Regions from separate parts of the Giesbergeria giesbergeri genome, predicted to be linked through region 2. Evidence: predicted binding sites of a transcription regulator. Region 2 holds the regulator's gene; each other region holds the start of a gene.
The links. The regulator sigma-54, encoded in region 2, starts transcription at its own class of promoters, with help from an activator protein. The targets are predictions, from matches to a motif close to TGGCANGNAANCTGCTTT.

Region 1 (7,531 bases), on a different contig from region 2:
TGGTATGCCGGTGAGACCATCTCCTTAGGTATTGGGCAGGGGTATAACAATTTCACCATGCTGCAACTGGCCCACGCTACAGCCACACTGGCCAATGGGGGCACCCAGCACCGACCGCATCTGGGCATGGCCACCATTGATGCAGTAACCCGTGAGCGTCGCCCACTGCCGCAGCCGCCCTCGGTGCCATTGGGCTACAAGCCTGCCCATATCGATGTGATCCGACGGGCTATGGTGGGCGTTACGCAGGGTGGCACCTCTACCAAGGTCTTTGCTGGAGCCCGTTATTTGTCGGCAGGCAAAACGGGCACAGCACAGGCCGTGACGATTGGTCAGAAAGACAAATACAACGCGGCCCGTTTGCAGGAGCGCCAGCGTGACCATGCCCTCTATATTGCTTTTGCGCCTGCCGACAACCCTCAGATTGCCTTGGCCGTGATTGTGGAGAATGCTGGCTTTGGTGGTGCCCAGGCAGCGCCCATTGCCCGCCGGGTGTTCGATTACTGGCTGCTGGGCGAATACCCCAGTGAGCAAGATATTGCTGCTGTGCGCAAAGGGCAAGCAATGGCACCACTGGGTGAGCCTCGTTCTGTGGCGGACATCAGCCTGCCCGAGCGTTGAGCCGCCAAGCCCACCTTAGCGTATGAAGGCGTCGTAGCCTGTCTTGAGGATGAGGGCGCTGACCACGGCCATGAAAATGCCGCGCACAAACCCTGCACCGTGGCGCAAAGCCATCCAAGTGCCTAGCAGGCTGCCCAGCACATTGGCCACGGCCAGTGGCACGGCCAGATGCCACCAGACATGGCCTTTGACTGAGAACAGGATCAACGCGGCCACATTGGTCGCCACGTTGAGCACCTTGGCCGAGACCGAGGCATTCAAAAAGTCATAACCCAGCACACGCACAAACAAAAAAACAAAGAAGCTGCCAGTGCCTGGCCCAAAAAAGCCATCGTAGAAGCCTATGCCCGCACCAATCAGACTGGCAGCCCAGCATTCACGCTGGGCTGCTAGCCGAGGTGCATGGTGGCGGCCCAAATCTTTCTTCATCAGGGTGTATGCCAGCACAGCCAGCAAGATCAGTGGCAGCAACTTGCGCAGAAAATCGGGCGATAGCACCGTGACCGCCCAAGCACCAGCAAAGGCACCGACAAATCCGGCCAATGAGGCTGGCAGCAGGGCTGACCAGCGCACCTGTACCCGTCGGCTGTATTGCCAGCTGGCAATCGCCGTCCCCCAGACAGCCGCCGCCTTGTTGGTGCCCATCAGCGTGGCTGGTGCAGTGGTGGCAAAGGTGGCAAACAGGGCAGGCAGCAACACCAAGCCGCCACCCCCCACGATGGCATCTACAAACCCAGCCAGTAACGAGGCCAGCGTAACAACAAACCATTCCATGCCCAGATTGTCCCACCAGGACAAAAAAAAGGCGCTGACATGGAGTCAGCGCCTCGGAAGGGGGGTGCATCTCATAACGGATGCTTGAAAAATATGGTTGTGGCTTTGTGGTTTGTCTCCTCAGCCCCTCGTTGGGCGCATTGCAATGCGCCGTCGAGTGCCGTTAATGTAGCCGCCCGCACCGCTGCGGTGCATTGGGGGTTTCCCTGCCCCTGTTCTGGGGCGCAAGAGCGCCCATTTTCTTGGATACCCCCCTGCTTGGGCCTGGCATGGCTTGTGCAGTACCCACGGTACTACTACATCCACACAGGGAGAACGATGGTCATGCAAACAAGACGATACAAGGCCGGGTCGATCATGCTGTGGGCGCTGGGGATGCTGCTGGCCTGGGAGCCTGCCAGCGCACAAATGGCCTCTGCCCCAGTCCGCCCGATGTTGGTGGTGCAAGATACTTTGCACGATGCCGATACGGTTTGGGTACTGGTTTCGACGGCACTGGTGTTGTTGATGGCTTTGCCTGGGATTGCCTTGTTCTATGCGGGCATGGTGCGGCGCAAAAATGTGCTGAACACAATGGCCAGTGTGCTGGGCATTGCTTGTTTGGTGAGCCTGCTCTGGTTTGCGGTGGGCTATTCTTGGGCCTTTACACCCGGTTCCCCTTGGCTGGGGGGTGATGCACGCTTATGGTTTGCTGGTCTGGATTACCAGATGGGGACGGGCCAAGTGGCCGTCAGTCATGTGGCCCCCCATATTCCAGAGTCGGTATATGCGATGTTCCAACTCGCCTTTGCCATCATCACCGCCACACTGGTGGTGGGCGCCTTGGTAGAGCGCATGCGGTTTTCTGCCCTGTTGCTGTTCATGTCGTTGTGGACGTTGTTGGTCTATGCACCAATTGCCCATTGGGTTTGGGAGCCAGGAGGCTGGTTGGCCCGTATGGGGGCACTGGACTTTGCGGGGGGTGCGGTGGTGCATATCAACGCCGGTGTGGCCGGGCTGGTGTGTGCGTGGTTTCTGGGGCCGCGCAAGGGTTATGGCCGCGAAGCTTTCGAGCCCTACAACTTGGGCTTGACGATGGTGGGGGCCAGCCTGCTGTGGGTGGGTTGGTTTGGCTTTAATGCAGGCTCGGCGCTGTCGGCGGGGGGGCGTGCCGGTTTGGCGCTGGCAGTCACCCACATTGCAGCAGCCGCTGGTGCTGTGGCCTGGATGTTGGGCGAGGCTGTGGTGCGCGGCCGCGGCTCGCTGTTGGGCCTGTGTTCTGGGCTGGTGGCAGGGTTGGTCGCCATTACCCCCGCAGCGGGGTTTGTGACTCCCGCAGCAGCATTGCTGATTGGCGGTGTAGCAGGGTTGGCTTGCTACTGGGGTGCCACCGGGCTCAAGCGCCTGCTGCGCACAGACGATTCTTTGGACGTGTTTGGCGTGCACGGCATTGGCGGCATTGTGGGTGCCTTGCTGACTGGGGTGTTGGCCGACAAATCGATTGGGGGCGTTGAGGGCAGTTTGCTCACACAAATGCTCAGCGTATTGGCGGTGATGGCTTACAGCTTGGTGGCCACTGCGCTGTTGCTGTGGCTGACCCGTTTGGTGGTGGTGGATTTGCGCGTGGATGCACAGGATGAATGGACTGGGTTGGACATTTCCTTGCACCGCGAGCGTCTGGGTAGCTAGCAAAGGAGTTCCACTGATGAGCGATACCGATGTGATGGCGATTGCCGCCCATATGCATGTGTTGTTGCGGCGTAAAACGGGCCGGGTGACCGATACCGAATGGATGGCCTGCAACTTGGAATATGCCCAAGCAATCGTCCGTTTTGCCCGTGAGCGGGCACAGACGGATCACCTGCCCGAGCTGGCTGATTGGGCGCAGCGGTTGGAGCAAGCTATGCTCCCGACCACGCACACTCCTGTGCAGAGCCAGCCATTGCTGCATCCCAGTGCGCTTTTGCTGCACCGGTCAGATGCCGAACCTGTAGTGCCTGCACCCATGGCCCCCCGTTATGTAGGGGGTATTCGTTAGCGCGGGCAAGCCAGCAGGCCCACGAAGGCAGAGGTGACGGTGGCAATGGTCGTGGCAGTGGCGCTACCATCTACCCTGTCTATTTTCTGGTTTCTTGGTTGCCTGCCCTTTTTGCCTGCCTATGTCTGACGCTCCGCCCCGCCTGCTATGCACCGACAGCCCCGAAGGGCCGTGGGTGCAGTTGTTTGGCCGTTGGGGGGCCGCAGCCTTGGGCGAGCGAGCGCAATGGCGGGCTTTGTTGGCCCAATGGGCATCATTGCCAACCACCCCCGGTTTGGGTTGGGATTTGCGGGGGCTAGAGTGGCTCGATCATGTGGGCGCGCAATGGCTCTGGCACCAGTGGGGCCATGTTTGGCCGCAGCGATTGATGGTGCATGAGCACCATCGCAGCCTGTTGGAGCGGGCGGCACACTACAGCACCCCACCACCGCCAGTGCCACCGTGGCGCTTGGCAGACCAAATTGATCGGTTGGGCGTGTTGGTGTTGCATGGCCTTGACCATGCCCGGCATTTGCTGCAACTGGTGGGGCAGTTGTTGCTCGACAGTCTGTACCTGTTGCGCAAGCCCTACCGCACGCCGTGGCGTGATGTGTCGGGCCATTTGTACCGTATGGGCGCAATGGCTTTGCCCATCACGGCGTTGGTGGGTTTTTTGATTGGTGTGGTGCTGGCGTATTTGATGAGCCTGCAACTGCGTCAGTTTGGTGCAGAGGCGTTCATCGTCAATATTTTGGGTATTTCCTTGATTCGGGAGCTGGGGCCAATGCTGGCGGCCATCTTGGTGGCTGGGCGTTCGGGTTCGGCCATCACAGCGCAGATTGGCGTGATGCGCGTGACGGAAGAATTGGATGCCATGCGCGTGATGGGCATCCCACATGGTTTGCGGCTGGTCTGGCCCCGGGCCTTGGCCTTGGGCATTGCCATGCCGCTGATTGCGGTTTGGACGACACTGGCAGCACTGGCCGGTGGTATGTTGGCGGCTGATTTGGCCTTGGGTATTTCGCCTGGTTATTTTTACCAAGCACTGCCAACAGCGGTGGGGCTGGGCAATCTGTGGTTGGCACTGTCTAAATCGGTTGTTTTTGGTGTCTTGATTGCCCTGATTGGTTGCCATTGGGGGTTGCGTGTCAAGCCCAATACACAAAGCTTGGGAGAGGGCACTACGGCCTCGGTGGTGACGGCCATCACGATGGTCATCATGGTGGATGCGCTGTTTGCCGTGCTGTTCAAAACGGTAGGCTTTGCCTGATGTCGATCATGTCTATCCCCGCCCCTGCACCAGTGGTGCGCATCGACCGCCTCTGGAGCGTTTTTGGTAAGGGCGAGGCCGCCTTCAGCGTGCACCAAGATCTGGATTTGACGGTACAACCCGGTGAGATGCTGGCACTGGTGGGGGGCTCTGGTACAGGCAAGACGGTGTTGCTGCGCCAGATACTGGGGCTGGCCCAAGCGGCCCGTGGCACCGTGACGGTGCTGGGGCGCCCAGCCCGAGAGATGGGTGGCACTGGGGCCGCCAGTCGCGTGGGAATGCTGTTCCAGCATGGGGCATTGTTTTCGGCCTTTAATGTGTTGGAGAACATTGCTTTTGCCCTGAACGAACAAGGCACGCTGCCTGCGGCTGTGGTGCGAGATGCCGCGATGGTCAAGCTGCAAATGGTGGGACTGAAGCCGGAACATGCCACCCGGATGCCTGCAGATTTGTCGGGGGGCATGATCAAGCGTGTGGCATTGGCGCGCGCTCTCATCATGGACCCGCCCTTGCTGCTGCTCGATGAGCCGACCGCTGGGCTAGATCCGCATGGCTCGGACGAGTTTTGCGCCTTGGTGCGCGAGTTGCAGGCACTGCTGGGTATCACCATGGTGATGGTGACGCACGATCTCGATACCCTGTTTGCCTTAGCCTCGCGTGTGGCAGTGTTGGCCGATAAGAAAGTCATCGTGACTGGCACACCAACCGAGGTGGCCCGGTTTGATCATCCGTTTGTGGAACAATTTTTCCGGGGCGAACGGGGCCGCCGTGCCATGGCACCACCCCTGGCCCCGCAGGAGGTCTGATGGAAAACAAAGCCCATGCCCTGGCTGCCGGGCTGTTTGTGCTGATTGTCTCGGCCCTGGTGGCGGGCTTGGGCCTGTGGCTCACACGCGATACAGGCAATTACCATGCGTACGAGCTTTCCAGCCGCGAGGGCGTGAGCGGCTTGCAGCCCCAAGCGGCAGTGCGCTACAAAGGTGTGGCCGTGGGTAAAGTGACCCACATTGGCTTTGATTCGCAAATCAATGGCAATGTGCTGATTCGCATCGCTGTGCATGAAAACACCCCGCTGACACCCAGCACCTTTGCTGTTTTGGGTTACCAAGGTGTGACGGGGCTGGCCTATGTGTTGCTGGATGATGCTGGAGAGGCGCAGACCCCACTGGCCGCTGGCCCCAGCGGCCTGCCACGGTTGCCGCTGCGTACCTCGCCTTTTAGCCAGTTGGCCGATCAGGGGCAAGCCATCTTGGGACGGGTGGATGAAGCTGTGCAGCGTATCAACCAACTGCTGGGCGATGAAAACCAGCAACGCATTGGCACCGCATTGACGCAGATCGGTCAAGCTGCTGGCAGTGTGGGCGCACTGGGGCGGCGGCTCGATGCCACAGTCAGTCAGCGGCTAGACCCCGCCTTGCAGGTTTTGCCGCCGTTGGCACAGGAGACCAGCCGCACTTTGCAATCGTTGCAGAGTGCCAGTACCGAGGTGGCCGCAGTCGCCCGTGCCTGGGGACGCACTGCAGGGCAGCTCAATGCGCAGGGGGGGGCTTTGGAGCAGGTAACGGTGGGCGCTCAGGCGTTAGGCCATGCCGTTGACCGTTTTAATCACAGCACACTGGCCCATATTGAAGGCGTCAGCGACGATGCCGCCCATGCTGCCCGCCAATTGGGCCGTGTGGCCGCCAGCCTGAATGACAACCCGCAAGCCTTGCTGTATGGCTCGGGCCCGGCAGTGCCCGGCCCCGGCGAGCCGGGTTTTGTGGTACCCGTCACCTCTGTGACCTCTGTGACCCAACCTTGAGAAAGAATGCAGACCATGTACCAGAACATTGCTGTCTGGAGCAACCGTTGGCTTGGGGCGTTGGGTTGTGGGTGCTTGTTTTTGCTCGGAGGCTGTGTGGCGGTGCCCCAGTCGCCCGCGCGCCCGGCGCTGTACGATTTTGGCCCGGGCCTGCTGGCATCGCCGTCCGTTGATCGGCGCATGCCCCTGTCACCCGTAGTATTGGCTGATGTGCAGGGAGCGAGCCATGCCGATGCCAGCACTGCGGTGTTGTACCGTTTGGCTTATGCCGATGTGCGCCAATTGCGGCCCTATCAATTGGCCCGCTGGAGCCAGCCACCCGCCCAATTGGTAGAGCAGGAGTTGCGTGCCGCATTGGGCCAGCGCCGGGCTGTGTTGCGGGCTACCGATGCCCGGGCTGCAGCCCCTGGTGCCACAGGGGTTCGACCGGCCGTGTTGCGGGTGCAATTGGAAGAGTTCAGCCAAGTTTTTACCAGTGTGAGCGACAGCGTGGGTGTGATTCGTTTGCGTGCCACGGCAGTGGTGCCCGGTGCCACAGGAGATCAGCTGCTTGGACAACGTTTGTTTACTGTGCAGCAGCCGGCTGTGAGTGCGGATGCTGTGGGAGGCACCCGCGCACTGGCCGATGCTGCCGCACAGGCAGCGCAAGAGATTGCCCAGTGGCTGCAAGAGGTGCAACGCTAACGCTCAGGCCAGAGCATCTGCGTTGGTGTAGAAGCGGATGGTGCTGCGACCCGCCGCCTTGGCGGCATACATGGCCGCATCGGCTTGATCGAGCAAACTTTCGATCGGTTCGGGGGGGGTGGTGAACAGCCGTATGCCAATGCTGGCACTGCAATGGTGTTCTACAGTGCGTGCGGTGTCACTGTGGTCTGTCTGGAGCCGGTAGGGCTGCCTTAGGCTGGTCAGAATCTTTTCGGCCACGGCTTGGGCTTGTGGCTGTGCTGTGGTGGCCTCTGTGCTGAAGTCATTGAGCAAAATCACAAACTCATCACCGCCAAACCGCGAAACCGTGTCACAGGCCCGCACAGATTGCCGCAGCCGCTGTGCGACTTCGATCAGCAGCAGA
Region 2 (7,531 bases):
CGCAGTGCGCTTCTTTTTGCTGAGCCGCAAGCCCGATACCGAATACACCTTTGATGTGGATTTGGCCGTGGCACAAAACAACGACAACCCGGTCTATTACGTGCAGTATGCCCATGCACGCATTTGCTCGGTGTTGCGGGCATGGCAAGAGCAAGGCGGGGCGGGGGTGGCTGCCCTGCGCAACGTCGATTTGTCGGCGTTGCAAGGCCCACAAGCCCAAGCCTTGATGCTGCTGTTGGCCAAATACCCCGAAATGCTCACGGCAGCGGCGGCAGACAACGCGCCACACGACGTCACCTTCTATCTGCGTGAGCTGGCCGCCAGCTACCACAGCTACTATGACGCCGAGCGCATTTTGGTGGAAGACGAAGCCGTGAAGCTGGCCCGGTTGGCGCTGGTGGCGGCCACCGCCCAAGTGCTGGCCAATGGCTTGGCGGTATTAGGTGTTTCGGCCCCTGATCGTATGTAAATTCGGCACAAAAGCATGGCCATGAAACAACAGCAACAAGGCGGCACCATTCTGGGCTTTATTTTGGGCCTGGTGGTGGGTCTGGGGGCCGCTTTTGCGGTGGCCGTCTATGTCACCAAAGTGCCGGTGCCTTTTTTGAACAAAGGCGCGGTTCGGGGCACTGAACAAGACGCCGCCGAAAATGAGAAAAATAAAGACTGGGATCCAAACGCCCCACTTTACGGCAAGAATCCGGCCCGTCCAGCCGTGGTGGAGTCTGCGCCTGTGGTGGCACCGCCATCGGCCGCCGAGCCTGTGGCCAAACCCAGTGCGACCGAGTCTAAGCCCACCCCTGAGGGGGCAGCCGATTCCAAGACGGCCCCCAAGCCCGAGACTAAAGCCGACAGTAAGGCCGAGGCTAAGCCCGATGCCAAGGCCAACACCAGTGCCAGTGCCGACCCGTTGGGCGACTTGGCCAAGAGCAGAGCCAACGCCACGGCCAACGCCACCAGCACGGCAGATGACGCTTTTACCTACTTCCTCCAGACAGGGGCATTTGGCAGCCAAACTGATGCAGAAGCACAGCGCGCCAAGCTGGCCATGATGGGCTGGGAGGCTCGCGTCAGTGAGCGTGAACAGAATGGCCGCACGGTGTTTCGCGTACGGGTGGGCCCATTTGGCAAACGTGGTGATGCAGAGCAGCTCAAAGAAAAATTGGATGGTGCTGGCGTGGATTCGGCCTTGGTGCGTGTGCAACGCTGAACTTTTGTAGGCAGATACTGCTCAGACCCTCCACCGCAATAAGGAGTACCTTTTGATGAAACGCCGTGATTTTTCCCTGACTGCTGCCCTGGCGCTGGCTGCACCTTTGCTGCCGCTGTCGGCCCAAGCGCAGGGGGCTGCGCCCAAAGAAGGCAAGGATTACAACAAACTGGCCAAACCAGTGGCTTCTGATGTACCTGCAGGCAAGGTGGAGGTGTTGGAGTTCTTCTGGTACAGCTGCGGTCATTGCCACACCTTTGAACCCATGTTTCATAACTGGATCAAGGCAGCGCCAGCCAATTTGGTGGTGCGCCGCGTGCCGGTGGCCTTCAATGCCAGCTTTGTGCCAGCGCAAAAGTTGTATTACACCTTGGAAGGCCTGGGCAAAGTCGAGGCTCTGCATGCCCGTGCGTTTCGCGCCATTCATGTGGAAAAGCAGAAGCTGGCCAAGGACGACGACATCATGGCCTGGGCTGCCAAGCAGCCCGAATTGGACATGGCCAAATTCAAAGAGATGTACCAGTCCTTCAGCGTGGCTAACCAAGTGCGCCGCGCCACGCAATTGCAAGAAGCCTATGGGGTTGAAGGCACGCCATCTATGGGGGTGGCAGGCCGCTACTACACCGATGGCACGATGGCCGGTGGCTTGCAAGCCATGTTGCAGGTGGTCAACCACCTGACAACGGTCAAGGGTTGAGCCATCCCCCTTTCGTCTGCAACCACGGCCCGCTTTGGCGGGCTTTTTTGTGGCTGGCAGGCATCGCTACAATCGCCGCAAGATTCGTGCCTTTTTTGATGAACCGCCTCTTCACGCTCCCCCTGCTCGCCTGTTTGGCTGCTGCCCCGTTCACGCTGGCGCACGCTGAAAAGGCCGACCGCCATCAGCCCATGAACATTGAGGCCGATGCCCTGCGCCATGACGAATTGCAGCAAACCAGCGTGTTTACGGGCCGTGTGGTTCTGACCAAAGGTACCATCGTGCTGCGGGGTGAGCGTCTGGAAGTGCGCCAAGATGCCGATGGTTATCAGTCTGGTACCGTCACGGCGGCAGCAGGCCAACGGGCGTTCTTCCGACAAAAGCGTGATACCGCACCCGGCGCCCCTGAAGAATTTGTCGAGGGCGAAGGCGAACGCATTGAATACAACGGCCACAACGACACCGTGCGCCTATTGCGCCGTGCCGAGTTGCGCCGTTACCAAGGGGCCAAGTTACAAGATGAACTCACGGGGGCGGTGATCGTTTACAACAACCTGACGGATGTGTTCAGTGTGGATGGTCAGCAGCGCAGCCCTGAGGGGGCGTCAGCAACGTCGGGCGGACGTGTGCGTGCCATACTGGCTCCAAAGGCGACTACAGCTCCGGCCTCTCCTGTGGCACCTGCTTCTGCTCTGCCTTTGCGCCCCAGTTCTGCACTGGGTACTGACAAGCCATGAGTGCCGCACCCGCGCATGCCACCACCGAGGCAGCTACGGATAGCCGATTGGAGGTGCTGCATTTAGCCAAGTCTTATGGCAGCCGCCAGGTGGTCAAGGACGTATCGCTGGTTGTGCAAAAAGGCGAGGTAGTCGGTCTGCTGGGCCCCAATGGTGCAGGCAAGACCACTTCGTTTTATATGATCGTTGGTTTGTTGCCCAGCGATGGGGGTGATATTCGCATTGATGGGCAGTCGGTGGTGCGTATGCCTATCCATAAGCGTTCACGTCTGGGGTTGTCTTACCTACCGCAGGAAGCGTCTATCTTTCGCAAACTCACGGTACAAGAAAACGTGCGTGCCGTACTGGAGTTGCAACAAAATGCCGCGGGTCAGTCTTTGAGCAAGGCCGAAGTTGAGCAGCGTTTGCAGTCTTTGTTGGAAGAGCTGCGTGTCGACCATCTGCGAGACTCTCCTGCGCTTGCATTGTCTGGCGGCGAGCGGCGCCGGGTCGAGATTGCCCGTGCCTTGGCCACGCAGCCGCGTTTTATCCTGTTGGATGAGCCTTTTGCAGGCATCGACCCGATTGCCGTGATTGAAATTCAGCGCATCATCGGTTTTTTGAAAGCGCGCGGCATTGGCGTGCTCATTACCGACCACAACGTGCGCGAAACGCTGGGCATTTGTGACCACGCCTGCATCATCAGTGATGGTCGGGTGTTGGCACAGGGGACGCCTTCCGAGATTGTCAACAACGCCGAGGTGCGTCGGGTGTACCTGGGCGAACATTTCCGTATGTGAGCCGATGAAACCTGGCCTGTCTCTGCGTGTATCGCAGCACCTGACCCTGACGCCGCAGTTGCAGCAGTCTATTCGGCTGTTGCAGCTCTCGACGTTGGAGTTGGGCCAGGAAGTCGAGCAGATGCTGGCGGACAACCCCTTTTTGGAGCGCAACCCCGACGAAGCCTCGCGCGAGGAGTTTGGTTTGGCGCAGGCCGACACGCCCCCGCCAGAGGAGCCATATGCCGACTGGGCAGCCCCTGTGAGCAGCACCAGCAGTGCAGACAGCAGTCAGGCCACATTGACAGAGGCAGAGCAGGGCAACAGTGACAGCAGCAGCACCGAAGTGCTGGACTGGGAGGGCGATGGCAGTGTGGACATGGCCCCGGACGATAGTGAATGGGGTGGCGATGCCCCGGCCTGCAGCCGTGGCACTGACGAAGAAATGGATGTCAGTGCCACAGATTTGGCACATGGTCATGAATCACTGGCGGCATTCTTGCACCGACAAACGGTGGGTTTGCGCTTGTCTCCAGAGGATAAAGCCGCACTGTATTTTCTGATCGAATCACTCAACGAAGACGGTTATCTGGAGGATTCGCTGGAATCTTTGGCTCAAGGGTTGGCGGGTGAAGAGCACAGCGATGACATAGAGGAGCTGCTGCACCATTTCACGGTGGCCTTGCACTTGCTGCAAACGCTGGAGCCAACTGGTGTGGGGGCTCGCCACTTGGCTGAATGCTTGACACTGCAACTGGCAGCATTGGCCGCACATCCTGCGCCTGCCATCCCGCCTGAGACCATTGCATTGGCGCTGCGCATTTGCCAGCAGCCGCTGGAAGGGCTGGCCCGCCGCGATGTGCGCCGCTTGGCCCAAACCTGTGGGGCCACCGAGGAGCAAACCCGTGCAGCAATGGCCTTGATTGCCCGGCTGGAGCCGCGTCCGGGGCGGCCCTTTATCTCGGTAGAGCGCAACGCCATCATCCCAGACGTGCTGGTGCGCCGCATGGGGCATGGTCAGGCGGGGCACCAGTTCAGTGTGCAACTCAACCCCGAAGTGATGCCACGCCTGCGCATCCACGACATTTATGCGGGTGCCTTGCGTGGCCGTCGCCAAGACGAAGGCCATCAGGCTTTGCAACAGCGTTTACAAGAGGCCCGCTGGTTTATCAAAAACATTCAGCAGCGGTTTGACACTATCTTGCGGGTGTCACAAGCCATTGTGGAGCGCCAAAAGAATTTCTTTGTGCATGGCGAGTTGGCCATGCGTCCGCTGGTGCTGCGCGACATTGCCGACGAGCTGGGCCTGCACGAGTCCACAATCTCGCGGGTGACCACAGCCAAATACATGGCTACCCCCCAGGGTACTTACGAGCTGAAATACTTTTTTGGCTCGGGCTTGGGCACTGACAGTGGTGGCAATGCCTCCAGCACGGCTGTGCGCGCGTTGATCAAGCAGTTTATTGCTGCCGAGAACCCCGCCAAGCCCTTGTCGGACAACCAATTGGCTGAAATGCTCAAAGAGCAGGGCATTGAGTGTGCCCGTCGCACGGTGGCTAAATACCGTGAAGGATTAAAAATCCCCACGGCCACGCTGCGCAAAACGCTGTAGCGAGGCGGTGGGGGTTAATCGTTGGCGTCGGCCTGCAGTTCGGGAAACAGCACTTCGGTAAAGCCGAGCTGGCGCAAATCAGACATCCGTTGCGGATACAGGGTGCCTATCAGGTGGTCACACTCATGTTGCACCACTCTGGCGTGAAAGCCTTCGGCGATGCGCTCTATGGGCTGGCCCAGCACGTCCATGCCGGTGTAACGGATGCGGCTCCAGCGGGGCACCCGGCCCCGCAGCCCTGGCACCGACAGGCAGCCCTCCCAGTCCTCGGCTTGGGCGGCATCCAGCGGGGTAATCACGGGGTTGATCAACACAGTGGGGGGCACCAAGGGGCGATCTGGGTAACGCGGATTGGGCAAGTGCGAGCCAAAGACCACCACCTGCAAATGGACGCCAATTTGTGGCGCTGCCAACCCGGCACCATTGGCCGCCTGCATGGTGTCGTGCAAGTCCGTTACCAACTGGTGCAGCACTGGGGTGTTGAAGGCCGTAACAGGCTGGGCCGTGCGCCACAGGCGCGGGTCGCCCATTTTCAAGATGGTGTGGATGGTCATGGTCGATGCCGGTATGGGCTGTTAGCGTAGCAAGGCTGCAGGGCGTGCAGCCCGTGCTGCGGGTGTTGTGGCGTGCTGGTGATCGAGCTTGAACTCTGCCACCACATCGGCCAATTGTGTGGCTTGCTGTTGCAGGGCGTGGGCTGCCGCTGTGGCTTGTTCTACCAAGGCCGCATTTTGTTGTGTGCCTTGGTCCATCTGGTTGATAGAGGTACCAATGGCAGCAATGCCGCTGCTTTGTTCTTGGCTGGCGTGGCTGATTTCGGCGACGAGGGTGGTCATGCGGCGCACGCTGTCTACCACTTGTTCAATGGTGGTGCCTGCATCACGCACCAACTGACTGCCCGCATTGACTTGGGTAACGGAGTCATCAATCAGTGCCTTGATTTCTTTGGCCGCTGTGGCGCTGCGTTGGGCCAAAGTGCGCACTTCAGAAGCCACTACGGCAAAGCCCCGGCCTTGCTCGCCAGCCCGGGCTGCTTCCACGGCGGCATTCAATGCCAAGATGTTGGTTTGGAAAGCGATGGCATCGATTACGCCAATGATGTCCACAATCTTGCGGGCAGAGTTTTCTATGCCCCCCATCGTTTGCACCACCTGCCCCACCACTGTGCCGCCACGGGTGGCTACCTGCGAGGTTTCGGTGGCCAGCAGATTGGCCTGGCGGGCATTCTCGGCGTTTTGCAGTACGGTGGCGGTGAGCTCCTCCATGGCCGCAGCGGTCTGCCCCAGTGAGGAGGCTTGCTGTTCGGTGCGGGAGGACAGGTCTTGGTTGCCGCTGGCAATTTCTCGGGTGGCTTGGCGCACCGACTCGGAGGATTGGCGGATGCGCACCAAGACCCCAGCAATTTTGCCGACAAAGTCGTTGAAGGCTTGGGCAATGTGCGTCAGTTCGTCGTTGCCTTGGGTGTCGAGGCGGCGTGTTAGATCACCTTCTCCTGAGGCGATATCGGCCAGTGCATCGCGCACTACGGCCAGTCGGCGCAATTGGTGGCTCACTGCGATGGACACCAGCACCACCGCGACCACGATACAGAGCAGGGTGATGCTGGCAGCCACCTGCAGCAGGTTGCGCACGCTGGCAGTGGCTTGTGCGCGGTCAATGGCGACCGCCAGCAACCAAGGGGTGCCCTCGACTTTGGCTGCATAGAGCAGTCGGTCGGTGCCATCGATGGCCATGCCAGCGCGACCGCCTTGGTCGGCCAATTGGCGCAGCAGTGTCATGTCCAGTTGGGGCGCAATGGTAGAGATGGGTTTGAGGGCGTATTCTGCTTTGGCATGGGCCAAGAACTTGCCCTCACCATCCACCAAGAAGGCAAAGCTTTGCGACATGGGGCGGATGGCGCTGACTTTTTGTGCAATGGTGTCCAAGTGCATATCGGTGCCGACCACCGCAATGGGTTGGCCTCGTGGGCCTACCGGCTCGACAAAACTGATGGTGAGCTTGCCCGTACTGACATCCACATAGGCGGGGGTCAGGGCTGGCCCGCCCACCTGGACTGCCTGTTGATACCACGGGCGGCCCGTGCCGCTATAGCCCTCTGGCATGGGGTGCGTAAAGATGGCCCGGTTGTCGGCATAGACAAAATAGGCATCATCAAAGGCACCTGCTTGCTTGGCGGCCTCCAATAAGGGCACTGGCTCTGGTTTGCCCACCGCCAGTTTGAGGGCGCTGGTGATGCGTTGTTTCTCTTTGACCCATTCGGTCAATTCATTGGCATGGTTGCGTGTCAACTGGCCCATGCGCTCGTCCATTGCGTCAAGGGTGTTGTTGCGCACGACAACAAAAGTGGCCAAAGCCAATGCAAACAGTGCCGCCACGGTAATGGCAACGCAAATCCCGATCAGTCGGACTCGTAGGGTATGGAGCATAGAAGCCTCTGGACGGGTATGAGTGATGCGAGAAGAAGTAAGAGACCGTGTTATCGGTGACAGAACGTCAGAAATCAATAGGTGTTTGCTG
Region 3 (7,531 bases), on a different contig from region 2:
CTGGCTGGCCGATGCACTGGGACTGTTGGCAGCCCCTGCCATGCAAACCCTGTGGCCTGCACGGCACCGCGCCCCCACGCAGCCTTAGTCGGCAGCCAGAAAGTCGCGCCCAATACCCACGCCAATGTCGTTGATACGCAGCAAAATCTGCGTCAGGTAAGCGTGCAAGCCGGTGGCCAAAATTTCGTCGATACGGCCATACTGCAAATCGGCCAGCAGGCGGCCCACCAAACGCTGGGTTTCCTGTGACTGGCCGTTGGCCACCCGGTCGAGGTTTTGCCGTACTTCCAACATACAGGCCAACAAGGAGCGCGGCATCGACGGGTTCAAGATCAACAACTCGGCCACACGCTCGGGGCGAATGCCATCGCGGTACACCTTGCGATAGATCTCAAAGGCCGAGAAGCTCCCGAGCACGGCGCTCCAGTGGTAGAAGTCGTACTCTTGGTCGCGGCCATTGTCGGTGCCGTGGAACTCACTGTCCAAGGCATGAAACTTGGCGTCCAGCAGGCGTGCCGTGTTGTCGGCCCGCTCCAAAAAGGTGCCCAAACGCAGAAAATGCAGCGCCTCATCGGCCAGCATGGTGCCCAAAGTCACCCCCCGCGAGAGATGGGAGCGAAAGCGCACCCACTCAAAGAACTGCCCCGGATCGGCTTCCAACTGGCCGCTGCGCAGCAGCCGGTTCACTTCTAGCCAAGTCTGGTTTTGCATTTCCCAGGCTTCGGTGGTCAGGGAGCCACGCACAGCACGGGCATTTTCGCGCGCAGCACGCAAACAAGACAAGATAGAGGCCGGATTGCTCTCGTCCGCCACCATGAACTGCAACACATTGCGGGCAGTGATCTCGCCATGTTTAGCCTGATAAGCCGGGATCAGCTCACTGATGGACAGCAGCCCCTGCCAGTTGGTTTGCGCTACAGCAGCCGATTGCGGCAGCAGCGCAGTTTCGTAGCCCACATTGAGCATGCGGGCGGTATTCTCGGCCCGCTCCATGTAGCGGGACATCCAGAAAAGGTGGTCAGCGGTTCGGCACAACATCCATACTCCTCTCAAACTTCCATGATCCAGGTGTCTTTGGTGCCGCCCCCTTGGGAGGAGTTGACCACCAAGGAGCCTTCTTTGAGGGCCACCCGCGTCAAGCCACCGGGCACCATCTGCACCGTTTTGCCACTGAGGACAAAGGGGCGCAGGTCAATGTGGCGCGGCGCAATGCCTTGCTCGACAAAAGTGGGGCAGCTCGACAGACTGAGCGTGGGTTGGGCGATATAGCCCGCCGGGTTGGCACGCAGCACCTGGGCAAATTCGGCAATCTCGGCCTGCGTGGCGGTGGGGCCAATCAACATGCCGTAGCCGCCCGCGCCATGCACTTCTTTCACCACCAAATCTTTCAGGTTAGCCAGCACATATTGCAGGTCTTCGGGCTTGCGGCACATCCAAGTGGGCACGTTGTTGAGGATGGGCTTCTCACCCAGATAGAACTCAATCATCTTGGGCACATAGGGGTAGATGGATTTATCGTCGGCCACCCCGGTGCCCACCGCATTGCAAATGCTGACGTGGCCCGCCCGGTAGGCGTCCATCAGGCCCGCACAACCCAAGGCCGAATCGGCACGGAAGACCGCCGGGTCAAGGAAGTCATCGTCCACACGGCGGTAAATCACATCCACACGCTCTGGCCCTTGCGTGGTGCGCTTATAGACAAAGCCATCGCGCACAAACAGGTCTTGGCCCTGCACCAACTCCACGCCCATTTGCTGTGCCAAGAAGGCATGTTCAAAATAGGCGCTGTTGTACATGCCGGGGGTGAGCACCACCACGTTGGGGTCGGAAGCGCCCGTGGGGGCGCTGGCGCGCAAGGTCTCCAGCAGCAGATCGGGGTAGTGCGCCACTGGGGCGATGCGGTTTTGGCTGAACAGCTCTGGGAACAAGCGCATCATCATCTTGCGGTTTTCGAGCATGTAGCTCACGCCGCTGGGCACGCGCAGGTTGTCTTCGAGCACGTAGTATTGGCCGTTACCGGCGCTGTCGGGGGCGCGCACAATATCGACACCGCTGATGTGCGAATAGACATTGTTGGGAACGTTGACCCCCATCATCTCGGGGCGAAACTGGGCATTGTTGACCACCTGCTCACGCGGAATCACGCCCGCCTTGAGGATTTCTTGGTCGTGGTAGACGTCGTGAATAAAGCGGTTCAGTGCCGTGACCCGCTGCACCAGCCCTTTTTGCATCTGGCTCCACTCTTGCGCCGGAATGATGCGCGGAATGAGGTCAAACGGAATCAGGCGCTCGGTGCCGGCGCCATCTTCATCCTTGGCACCATACACCGCAAAGGTGATGCCCACGCGGCGGAAGATCATTTCCGCCTCTTCACGGCGCGCACGCATGGCCGCCTCCGTCTGCCGCTCTAGCCATTGGGCATAGGCAGCGTAACCGGAGCGCACATCGGTGCCACACCGCAAACCCTGTTGTTGCACCTGCCCGCCCCCGTGTGGCAAAGGGGGCAGCGTGGCGTACATCTCGTCGAATTTCAGCATGGTGTTTTCTCCTGCCGAGGCTTTAAGCAAGGAGTGGGCCAGCTTCCCACACGTTGTGTTGGCGCAGCTTTTGCTTGAGGGGCTGTTACAACGCGCCTTGGGGCGTGCCTGCAAAAACCCTATCCCCTTTTGCTCTTATGTCGATACACGCTGCCCTACACCACGTTACCCACTACCAATACGACCGTCCCATCAATTTGGGGCCACAGTTGATTCGCCTGCGGCCTGCACCGCACTGCCGCAGCAAGGTGGTGTCGTACTCGCTGCGCGTAGAGCCAGCGCAGCACTTCATCAACTGGCAGCAAGACCCCTTTGCCAACTACCAAGCACGGTTTGTTTTTCCAGAGAAAACCACCGAGTTCAAAGTGACGGTGGATTTGGTGGTGGAGATGGCGGTCTACAACCCGTTTGACTTCTTTTTGGAGCCAGAGGCCGAGCAGTTTCCGTTTGGTTACAACGCCGCTACCACCGAGGAGCTGGCCCCCTATCTAGCCACCGACCCCATCACACCATTGCTGGCCGCTTATTTGGCCCAAATAGACCGCAGCCCCCGGCGCACGATAGATTTTTTGGTGGATCTGAACACCCGCCTGCAACGCGACATTGGTTATCTGATTCGGCTAGAGCCCGGTGTGCAACCCCCCGAAGAGACCCTCACCAAACGCTCTGGCTCCTGCCGCGATAGCGCCTGGCTGATGGTGCAGTTGCTGCGCCACTTGGGGCTGGCGGCCCGCTTTGCCTCGGGCTACCTGATTCAGCTCAAGCCCGATGTCAAATCGCTCGATGGCCCCAGCGGCACTGAAGTGGACTTTACCGACCTGCACGCTTGGTGCGAAGTCTATTTGCCCGGTGCAGGCTGGATTGGCCTTGACCCCACTTCGGGTCTGCTGGCCGGTGAAGGCCATATTCCGCTGGCCTGCACGCCACGCCCTTCGGGCGCTGCACCGATTGAGGGCGGTCTGGACGAGTGCGAAGTAAAGTTCCAGCACACGATGGAACTGACGCGCATTTATGAGTCGCCGCGCGTCACCAAGCCCTATAGCGAAGAGCAGTGGAGCGAGGTGCTGGCGCTGGGCGATCTGGTCGATCAGGTGCTAGACGCCGGGGATGTGCGCCTGACGATGGGCGGTGAGCCCACTTTTGTGTCCGTCCACGACCGTGATGCACCAGAATGGAACACCGATGCCCTCGGCCCCACCAAACGCGGCTATGCCACCGAGTTGGTGCATAAGCTGCGCACCGAATACGGGCAGGGCGGCTTTTTGCACTTCGGTCAAGGCAAGTGGTACCCCGGTGAACAACTGCCGCGCTGGGCGCTGTCCATCTACTGGCGGGCAGACGGCGAACCCGTCTGGCACAACCCAGCCCTGTTTGCCGACGAGCGCCAAACGCAACACTACACCAGCGAAGATGCCAGCCGCTTTACACAAACACTGGCGGGCAAACTAGGCCTGGACGGCCAGCACATCACCCCCGGCTATGAGGACACTTGGTATTACCTCTGGCGCGAGCGCCGTCTGCCCATCAATGTCGATCCGTTTGACTCCCGACTCGATGATGAGATGGAGCGTATGCGCCTGCGCCGGGTGTTCGATCAAAAGCTCGACAGCGTGATTGGCTATGTGCTGCCACTGCAAGCCAACCCCGGTGCCGATGACCACCACACCCTCTGGAGCAGCGGCCCGTGGTTTTTCCGTGATGGGCGCATGTATCTCATTCCGGGCGACTCCCCCATGGGCTACCGCCTGCCACTGGACACCCTGCCTTGGGTCAGCCAAGCAGACTACCCCTATCTGATCGAACAAGACCCCTTTGCCCCCCGCAGCAGCTTGCCACCAGCCACCCAGCTGCGCGCCCAATACGCACCGCACAGCGTAGGGGGCGGTTTTGCCGAAGGGGGCAGCGTAGCCGTGCAAGGCCAAGGCCACACCGACAGCCATGCCCCGCTGCTGCACGATGGCCGAAACCAGTCCCCCTCGCACGCAACGGTCATGCCCAGCCATGTGCCCCAGCGTTTTGAATCGGCCCACTGGACTACACGCACTGCCATCTGCGTCGAAGCACGCGACCCCATGCGCGCCAATGGCCCCAAGGCCGAACGTGAACATGGCTGCAACTTTGCCCATGACGGGGGGGGGCTGTATGTATTTATGCCACCACTGCAACGGCTCGAGGATTACCTGCGCCTCTTGGCCGCCATTGAGGCCACGGCAGAAGAGCTGGGCGTACAAATCGTGCTGGAAGGCTATCCACCACCGCGTGACCCGCGCCTAAAGCTGCTGCAAGTCACCCCTGACCCCGGCGTGATTGAAGTCAACATCCACCCAGCCCACCACTGGGGGGAGCTGGTGCAACACACCGAGTTCCTCTACCAAGCAGCCCACGAGTCGCGCCTGTGCGCCGAAAAGTTTATGACCGATGGCCGCCACACTGGCACCGGCGGTGGCAACCACTTTGTGCTCGGCGGGGCCACCCCGGCAGATAGCCCCTTTTTGCGGCGCCCTGAACTGCTGGCCAGCCTGATCTTGTATTGGCACAACCACCCCAGCCTGAGCTACCTGTTCAGCGGCATGTTCATTGGCCCCACCAGCCAAGCCCCACGCGTAGATGAGGCGCGCAACGACCAGTTGTATGAATTGGAAATTGCACTGCAAGAAATCCATGCCAATCGGCAAAAGTTTGGTCAAGACATGCCACCGTGGTTGGTCGATCGCACACTGCGCAACATCCTGATCGATGTCACTGGCAACACCCACCGCAGCGAGTTCTGCATCGACAAGCTCTATTCACCCGACAGCAGCACGGGCCGTTTGGGCCTGTTGGAATTGCGCGCCTTTGAGATGCCGCCGCACGCCCGCATGAGCATCGTGCAGCAATTGCTGCTGCGCGCACTGGTAGCCCGCTTCTGGGATCAGCCCTATCTGGCCCCCGCCACCCGCTGGGGCACCGAACTGCATGACCGCTGCCTGCTGCCCACCTTTGTGCAGATGGACTTCTCTGATGTGCTGGCCGACATGCGCCAAGCCGGTTTTGCTTTTGACGATGCGTGGTTTGCACCCCACTTTGAGTTCCGCTTCCCACGGGTGGGGCAGGTGCACAGCATGGGCATCGAGCTGACCCTGCGCACCGCGCTAGAGCCGTGGCACGTCATGGGAGAGGAAGGCTCTGCCGGGGGCACCGTGCGCTATGTCGACTCCTCTTTAGAACGCATAGAAGTGCGTGTCAGTGGGCTGAACCAAAGCCGCTACGTCATCACCTGCAACGGCCAGCCGCTGCCCTTGCAATCCACAGGTGTCGCTGGCGAATATGTGGCCGGGGTACGTTACAAGGCCTGGAACCCACCGTCGAGCCTGCACCCCAGCATCGATACGCACGCCCCACTGACCTTCGATATCCTAGACACCTGGATGAAACGCTCGGTCGGCGGATGCCAGTACCATGTCGCCCATCCTGGCGGTCGCAGCTACGACGTTTTTCCGGTCAACGCCTATGAGGCCGAAAGTCGACGCTTGGCACGCTTCTTCCGCATGGGGCATACCCCTGGCGCAATGCAAGTGCCGCCCGCCACCATCGAACTGCCCGGCAGCCGCGAATTCCCGTTCACACTGGATTTGCGCCGCACGCGCTAACCCCGCGTGAGGCCGCGCCCTGTACCTGAAAACTTTTGACGTGACGATTCTCTCTCCCCTGTCCCCGGTGGCGGCAGCCCCTGAAGCCTCCACCGCCGATCTGGCACTGTCCATGGCAGCCCCGGCCCTGCCGGGGCATTACGACGAACTGCGTGGTGGCACTGGCCTGCCCCATGACGACAGCACAGACACCACTATGGCGCCAGCCTGGCGGCAGTTCTTCTCCCATCCGGGCACACAGAACCTGGCCGATCTGAACCGCCGCCAGACCAGTTTGGAGCAGCAAATCCGCGACAACGGTGTCAGCTACAACGTCTATGCCGACAGCAGCAACCCACAACGGCCTTGGTCGCTGGATTTGTTCCCACTGATCGTGCAAGCCGACGAGTGGCGCCATATCGAGGCGGGTGTATTGCAGCGGGTGCGCCTGCTGGAACACACCCTGCAAGACGTCTATGGCCCCCAAGAATTGCTGCGCGATGGTTTGTTGCCAGCGGCTCTGGTGCAAGGCCATCCGGGCTACCTGCGCACACTGCACGGTCTGGCCCCAGTGGGCGGCAACCGCCTGCAAGTGTGTGCGTTTGACTTGGCCCGTGGCCCCGATGGCCGCTGGGCCGTGGCTGCGCAACGCACCCAAGCCCCCTCGGGGCTGGGTTATGCGCTGGAGAACCGCCTGTCTATCTCGCGGCTGTTTCCGCAGGCGTTTGACTCTTTGCAGGTACAACGTCTGGCCTCGAGCTACCGGGCGCTGATTGACGGTTTGCGCAGCATGTCACCCGCCGGGGCCGATGCCCACATCGCCCTGCTCACCCCCGGCCCCTACAACGAAACCTATTTTGAACAAGCCTACCTGACGCGCTATTTGGGCATCACGCTGGTGCAAGGCAACGACCTGACCGTGCGCGACAACCGCTTGTTCTTGCGCACATTGCGCGGCCTTGAGCCAGTGCATGTGCTCATCAAGCGGGTGGACGATGCTTGGTGCGATCCGCTGGAGTTGCGCGCCGACTCATCGCTGGGCGTGCCCGGTTTGCTGCAAACCCTGCGCAGCGGCAACCTGCTCATGGCCAACATGCCCGGATCGGCCTTTCTGGAATCTGTGGGCATGCTGGGATTCATGCCCAAACTCTCGCGCCGCCTGCTCAATGAGGAATTACAACTGCCATCGTGGCCCACCTGGTGGTGTGGCGAACATGCAGCACTGCAATCGGCCACCGCCCATCTGGCCCAATGTGCCATCAAGCCCACTTACACCGGCTCTGCGTTGCATGGGCAGTTTGCGGGGCTGCAATGCAGCACATTAGACGCCCACGAGCGCGCCGCTTGGCTAGAGCGTTTGCACCAGTCGGGCGAAGAATTTACGCT

Region 1: ACYVB2_RS14080 (ammonium transporter) is a predicted target of sigma-54. The motif match lies at 1,661-1,678, and genes of this name have one in related genera.
Region 3: ACYVB2_RS11690 (transglutaminase family protein) is a predicted target of sigma-54. The motif match lies at 2,597-2,614, and genes of this name have one in related genera.

Annotation. Positions count from the first base shown of each region.
Region 1 is NZ_BAAGYJ010000011.1:51,559-59,089, reverse strand. It holds gene mrdA (penicillin-binding protein 2) at 1-621, shown strand, start outside; gene ACYVB2_RS14085 (sulfite exporter TauE/SafE family protein) at 637-1,395, opposite strand; gene ACYVB2_RS14080 (ammonium transporter) at 1,771-3,063, shown strand; gene ACYVB2_RS14075 (hypothetical protein) at 3,080-3,412, shown strand; gene ACYVB2_RS14070 (MlaE family ABC transporter permease) at 3,534-4,661, shown strand; gene ACYVB2_RS14065 (ABC transporter ATP-binding protein) at 4,670-5,467, shown strand; gene ACYVB2_RS14060 (MlaD family protein) at 5,467-6,462, shown strand; gene ACYVB2_RS14055 (ABC-type transport auxiliary lipoprotein family protein) at 6,478-7,146, shown strand; gene ACYVB2_RS14050 (diguanylate cyclase domain-containing protein) at 7,150-7,531, opposite strand, start outside.
Region 2 is NZ_BAAGYJ010000013.1:36,720-44,250, forward strand. It holds gene argS (arginine--tRNA ligase) at 1-469, shown strand, start outside; gene ACYVB2_RS14905 (SPOR domain-containing protein) at 491-1,210, shown strand; gene ACYVB2_RS14910 (thiol:disulfide interchange protein DsbA/DsbL) at 1,266-1,907, shown strand; gene lptA (lipopolysaccharide transport periplasmic protein LptA) at 2,006-2,644, shown strand; gene lptB (LPS export ABC transporter ATP-binding protein) at 2,641-3,423, shown strand; gene ACYVB2_RS14925 (RNA polymerase factor sigma-54) at 3,428-5,014, shown strand; gene def (peptide deformylase) at 5,029-5,568, opposite strand; gene ACYVB2_RS14935 (methyl-accepting chemotaxis protein) at 5,590-7,440, opposite strand.
Region 3 is NZ_BAAGYJ010000007.1:23,821-31,351, reverse strand. It holds gene ACYVB2_RS11705 (VanZ family protein) at 1-88, shown strand, start outside; gene ACYVB2_RS11700 (alpha-E domain-containing protein) at 85-1,038, opposite strand; gene ACYVB2_RS11695 (circularly permuted type 2 ATP-grasp protein) at 1,050-2,537, opposite strand; gene ACYVB2_RS11690 (transglutaminase family protein) at 2,675-6,166, shown strand; gene ACYVB2_RS11685 (circularly permuted type 2 ATP-grasp protein) at 6,279-7,531, shown strand, end outside.